DNA from 2 places in the Vibrio sp. VPAP30 genome. Region 1 is predicted to be linked to the other one. Evidence: riboswitches for the same ligand, from Rfam matches in the RefSeq annotation. Region 1 holds a riboswitch; the other holds the start of a gene.

Region 1 (3,165 bases):
GAGTCTTTAGACAAGTAAACAATCTGAGTCTGAGAGCCAGAAGTAACAGAAATCGGTTTGGCCAAACGCTGAATAGTCAGTGCCATAACACCGCACAGCATCATCTGCCAGATAGCCAATAGCGCACCAGCTTGGAGATCAAAATCAAACTTAATTGCTTGATAGATTGCCAGTTCAATCGTGGTTGACTTAGGCCCACCGCCGAGTGCCATTACCGTAGCAAAACTGGTGAAACAGAGCATAAACACCAAGCCACTGACATGAGGTAATTGCTGTCGCAACCGAGGCCACTCGATCCAACGAAACTTATCCCAATGCCCCATTCCGAGATGAGCGCACAGTTTATGCTGCTCTTGTGGGATAGAGTCTAGCGCCTGCAACAGTAGTCGGGTCGCATAGGGAAGATTAAAAAACACGTGCGCCAGTAAAATACCATTGAGCCCATATATTGAGAACGGCAACTTGCTATCTAAGCTTTTGAACAGCTCTGCGATCAAACCGCTATTACCATAAATGGCGAGCAAGCCAAACACACCGACCAAGACAGGCAACACTAGTGTCGTAGCAAATAGTTTTAGTAGTAAGGATTTTCCGACAAACCGACGCCGAGAAAGTGCATGTGCGACAGGAACAGCCAAACCAACACTGAGCAAAGTAGAGAAAAAAGATTGATAGAAACTGAATTTAGTGACATGTCGATAGTATGGTTCATGCCATATCTGGCTAATATCCAAAGAAGGCGCATTAACCAGTAAAGCACCGAGCGCAGAAATGACAAAGGTCGCGATTAATATCGCGACCCATAGGCCTATTTTAGGGGTATTACGCAAAAGTTCCCCTTAGAAAGTGAGCGCACTTTGCCATTCACGAACCCAAGACTTACGATTCTCAGCAACTTGATCGGCGCTAAAGGTCAACGCTTTACTTGGCAGAGTCAATGTTTCGAAGCCTTGTGGTAATGCTACATCCGTAACTGGGTACATCCAGTTTCCGGTTGGCATTGCTGATTGAAACTCTTCACTCAGGATGAAATTCATGAACTCATCAGCAAGCTTCTGATTTTTTGAAGCCTTAACTTTTGCTGCCACTTCCACTTGGGTGTAGTGGCCTTCGGCAAAATCAGCCGCAGCGTATTTGTTGTCATTCTCAGCAATCAAATGATAAGCAGGAGATGTGGTGTAAGAAAGCACCAGATCAGATTCACCTTCTAGGAACATAGAATAAGCTTCAGACCAACCTTTGGTCACTGTAACAGTTTTCTTCGCGAGACTCTGCCACGCCTGCGTAACATCATCACCGTAGACTGACTTCATCCACAACATCAAACCTTGTCCAGGTGTCGAAGTACGCGGATCTTGATAGATCACTTTCAGGTCGTCTCGAGATTCCACCAACTCTTTAAGGCTTTGGGGTGGATTCGCCAATTTTTCCTTGTTGTAAACAAACGCGAAATAACCAAAATCGTAAGGAACAAACGTCTTATCCGTCCACCCATTAGGTAGAGTAACCTTGCTGGTATCGACACTATGCTGTGTGAGCAAGCCCGTCTTCTTTGCTTCTGCCATCAGGTTATTATCTAAACCCAAAATGATGTCCGCTTTACTATTGTCACCTTCTAGACGTAAGCGGTTGAGAATAGAAACGCCATCATCCAGCGCAACAAAGTTAATGTCACAATCACAATGTGCTTCAAACGCCTTTTCTACTACCGGGCCAGGTCCCCAGTCGGCAGCAAAAGAGTCATAAGTGTAGATCGTTAAGCTGTTTTGTTCGGCAAAAGATGGAAATGTCGCTAACGTTGCTAGCGCGAGGGTGCTGATTGAAATGGTTCTTAGAGTGTTATTCACTGCTCGCTCTCTCCTTGTATGAGCGGCACAGGGTTGAGAAGCGGATAATCAGTCCAGACTCAATTCCTACGCCAGCATTATCTGGTTCAGGTACACGGGTCCCAAGCAATCGCTTGATCTCAGCTGGACTAACATAAGTTAAGCCAATAGCTCCCCGATGAGTAACGGTCGAATTGTAATAGTTATGTGACTCAATAGCTAGCGCTGTTCACACCTCTGCTAATGATGGGGATCGTAGCCCCAACGCGGCACTAACCCTTGCTCTATTCCTAGGTGGTCAAGAATACGCGCGACCATAAAATCAACCAGATCCTCTATCGATTTAGGTTGATGATAAAAACCTGGTGCAGCAGGCATGATAGTTACGCCCATTTGTGACAACTTGTGCATGTTCTCTAGATGCAGAGTAGAAAATGGGGTCTCACGAACCACTAGCAGCAGTTGGCCGCGCTCTTTCATCACCACGTCTGCAGCACGTTCAATCAGGTTGTCCGACATACCGTGTGCAATCGCTGCAACGCTTCCTGCTGAGCATGGACAGACAACCATCTGTTTCGGCGCAGCAGAGCCAGATGCTACCGGAGAGAACCAGTCATCTTTACCGCATACAATCAGCTTGTCTGGGTCACAGTTAAGGTGCTCGACCAAAGTTTGCTTAGCCGAATCAGGATTGGCGGGCAGTTTGAGTTCATGTTCAGTTGCTAGCACCACTCTCGCCGCTGATGAAACAAGCAGATAAACTTGATAATCAGCAGCCAGTAGGCACTCCAACAGGCGTAAACCATAAGGAGCGCCGGAGGCACCAGTAAAGGCTAAGGTGATGGCTTTTTGTTGCTTGGTCATATTTAAAAACTACACTATTGGGCTAGCTTTGCCAGAAGCTTGTTATGAATTCCTTCGAACCCGCCATTGCTCATTACCAAAATCTGATCACCTGAGCTAGCACTAGCCACAATTTGCTCCACAAGCTCATCGACATTATTGGAGGTTTGCGCGGGTTGGGCACATTGAGCGGCGATCTCTTCCACCGACCAATCTATCGAATCAGGTTGATATAAGAACACCTGATCGGCTTTTTGTAACGACGCGGCCAACGTATCCTTGTGCACACCTCGCTTCATTGTAGCGCTGCGCGGTTCGAGTACCGCGATAATCTTGCTATCGCCGACCTTGTTACGTAATCCACCGAGCGTCAGTTCAATCGCGGTCGGATGATGGGCAAAATCGTCGTAAACCGTGATGCCATTGACCTCACCTTTAAGCTCAAGGCGACGTTTGGTATTGATGAACTTGGCTAACGATTCACAAGCCAGGTCTG
Region 2 (3,165 bases), on a different contig from region 1:
CTGGGTAAAACTTATATTTTCTATCTCAAGAATGTCACTCAGTATCACCATCCAATTCATATCCATGGCCATACATTCACAGTATTAGATCTCAATGGTAAAAAGGTCGAGCAGCCTTTCCACACTGACACTGTTTTACTAGGCAAAAACGGTACGGCTATCGCAGCGTTTGTGGCGGATAATCCAGGGCGTTGGATGTATCACTGTCATGTGATAGAGCATATGAAAACCGGACTAATGGGGTATATTGAAGTAAAGTGACTCCTGTAACTTTTAAAAAGTTTGCAGTTAGCAATGGCTAAATCTTAATTTATGATCTTCCGCAAGCGTGTATTTTGGCTACAATACACCCAGTCAATCGGAGGAATTATGGGTCAGTTTTCAATTTTGGGTTTTATCGCACTCGGTGGTGCATTTGGAGCATGCTCTCGTTATCTTGTTTCGGAGTTTTGTGTTGCGCTTCTTGGGCGTGGCTTTCCATACGGTACGCTAACTGTTAACGTGGTCGGTTCTTTCATTATGGGTTTGCTTATTGCGGCTTTTGAAAATGAGATGCTAGCTACCGAACCATGGCGCCAAATTATCGGATTGGGCTTTCTTGGCGCGCTAACCACCTTCTCTACATTCTCTATGGATAATGTGCTTCTAATGCAGCAAGGTGCATTTTTTAAGATGGGTTTGAACGTGTTGCTGAATGTCTTTTTAAGCATTTCTGCTGCATGGATTGGTTTTCAAATACTCATTAAGAACTAATGTTGGTTAAAATTTAGCTAATTATTGTTCATCACGGCTTGGTTTACCTAAGCCGTTTTTATATACTGCAATTACTTGTCGGAGTGCCATAAGGCTGAGACCGTTTATTCGGGATCCGTTGAACCTGATCAGATTAGAATCTGCGAAGGGAACAAGAGAAGATATCTACACCAGAGTTTTGTCTGGTTACCTATCAAATAGTCGAATGTTGTTATATACCATTAGTGCACACTAATAAGGTCATAATTCGATTCCTCTTGTCGCATCTTTCCGCCAAGCATTTTTATCCCATTACTTTTTATCTAAGAATAACAAAGCAAGGAAAAATGCTATGTCGAGTCGCAAACAAGCGAGACTGGAAGCAAAACAGTTCATTGATACACTTTCGGTACAGCCGTACCCAAATTCAAGCAAAGTCTATGTAGAGGGTTCACGCCCAGATATTCGTGTACCTATGCGGGAAATCTCGCTCGCGGATAGTCTTATCGGAGGTACAAAAGAAGCGCCTATTTTCGAACCTAATGAGCCTGTACGTGTTTATGATACCTCTGGCGTCTACACTGACCCAGAACACGCTATTGACCTTTACAGCGGCCTACCAAAGCTAAGAGAAGGTTGGATAGAGGAACGCGCCGATACTGAATTACTCGACGATGTTAGCTCGGTATACACCAAGGAGCGCTTAGAAGACGAGACGCTTGATGAGCTACGTTATGGCAATTTGCCGCGAATTAGACGTGCTAAAGATGGTCAGTGTGTCACTCAGCTGCACTATGCGCGCAAAGGCATTGTTACCCCTGAGATGGAATACATCGCCCTGCGTGAAAACATGGGCCGTGCTCAGTATCGCGATGAGGTGTTGAATCAACAGCATCCAGGGCAAAGCTTCGGGGCCAATTTACCCAAAGACATTACTGCAGAATTTGTTCGTAAAGAAGTCGCAGAAGGTCGAGCGATTATCCCTTCCAATATTAACCACCCAGAATCTGAACCAATGATTATTGGGCGTAACTTCTTAGTTAAAGTAAACGCTAATATCGGTAACTCATCGGTGACATCTTCAATTGAGGAAGAGGTAGAGAAACTAGTATGGGCGACTCGCTGGGGTGGCGATACTGTTATGGATCTGTCTACTGGTCGCAATATTCACGAAACTCGTGAGTGGATTCTACGTAACAGCCCCGTGCCGATCGGTACTGTGCCAATGTACCAAGCGCTTGAAAAAGTGAACGGTATTGCGGAAAACCTCAACTGGGAAGTGATGCGCGATACTTTGATTGAGCAAGCAGAGCAGGGCGTCGATTATTTCACTATTCACGCAGGTTTACTGCTTCGCTATGTGCCTATGACGGCAAAACGTGTTACTGGCATTGTTTCTCGTGGTGGTTCTATTATCGCGAAATGGTGTTTAGCGCATCATCAGGAAAGCTTCCTATATACTCACTTCCGCGAGATCTGTGAAATCTGTGCCAAGTATGACGTGGCTCTTTCTCTTGGCGATGGTTTACGTCCTGGCTCAGTAGCCGATGCGAACGATGAAGCGCAATTTGCTGAGCTTCGTACTCTTGGTGAGTTAACCAAGATTGCTTGGGAATATGACGTACAGGTCATTATCGAAGGTCCTGGCCATATACCAATGCACATGATCAAAGAGAACATGGAAGAGCAGTTAGAACACTGCCATGAAGCACCATTTTATACCCTTGGCCCACTGACAACCGACGTTGCACCTGGCTATGACCATATTACATCTGGCATTGGTGCCGCGATGATCGGTTGGTATGGCTGTGCGATGCTTTGTTACGTTACACCAAAAGAGCACCTTGGCTTACCGAATAAAGAAGACGTTAAGGTGGGTATGATTACCTATAAGCTCGCAGCACATGCGGCTGACTTAGCCAAAGGTCACCCTGGTGCTCAGGTTCGAGATAATGCGCTCTCTAAAGCGCGTTTTGAATTCCGCTGGGAAGACCAGTTCAACCTATCGCTAGACCCTGATACTGCACGAGCTTATCACGATGAAACCCTGCCTCAAGAGTCTGGAAAGGTTGCACACTTCTGTTCAATGTGTGGACCTAAATTCTGCTCTATGAAGATTTCACAAGAAGTTCGTGAATACGCGAAAGATACTGATCAAGTAGCGGCTGACCAAGCTATCTCGATCAAAATGCTCGACGATCCACTAGAAGGCATGCGCCAAAAATCGCAAGAATTCCGAGAGACTGGTTCTGAGCTATACCACCCAGCAGCTCATGCAGAGGTAAGTGAGTAATGAGCAAAATCCTAATTCCGTCATCATTGATTGAGCTAACAGGCTTAGTTCAGCAATGTTTGTTGTTGGCGAAAGAACAGGGTTTTCGCATCGAAGAGATTGAGTTGGGTGTCAGCCCAACTCAGTCTGTTCAGCTTGTT

What was found. A riboswitch is a leader RNA that binds a small molecule or an ion and turns the genes downstream of it on or off. The one in region 1 is predicted to bind thiamine pyrophosphate.
Region 2: another riboswitch for thiamine pyrophosphate. It lies ahead of thiC (phosphomethylpyrimidine synthase ThiC); the one in region 1 lies ahead of thiB (thiamine ABC transporter substrate binding subunit).

What each region holds. Positions count from the first base shown of each region.
Region 1 is NZ_LBLS01000022.1:100,366-103,530, forward strand. It holds gene thiP (thiamine/thiamine pyrophosphate ABC transporter permease ThiP) at 1-830, opposite strand, end outside; gene thiB (thiamine ABC transporter substrate binding subunit) at 840-1,826, opposite strand; TPP riboswitch at 1,894-2,014, opposite strand; gene ZX61_RS09580 (flavin prenyltransferase UbiX) at 2,067-2,690, opposite strand; gene mpl (UDP-N-acetylmuramate:L-alanyl-gamma-D-glutamyl-meso-diaminopimelate ligase) at 2,705-3,165, opposite strand, start outside.
Region 2 is NZ_LBLS01000039.1:2,124-5,288, forward strand. It holds gene ZX61_RS19800 (multicopper oxidase family protein) at 1-261, shown strand, start outside; gene crcB (fluoride efflux transporter CrcB) at 370-753, shown strand; TPP riboswitch at 823-921, shown strand; gene thiC (phosphomethylpyrimidine synthase ThiC) at 1,085-3,025, shown strand; gene ZX61_RS19815 (thiamine phosphate synthase) at 3,025-3,165, shown strand, end outside.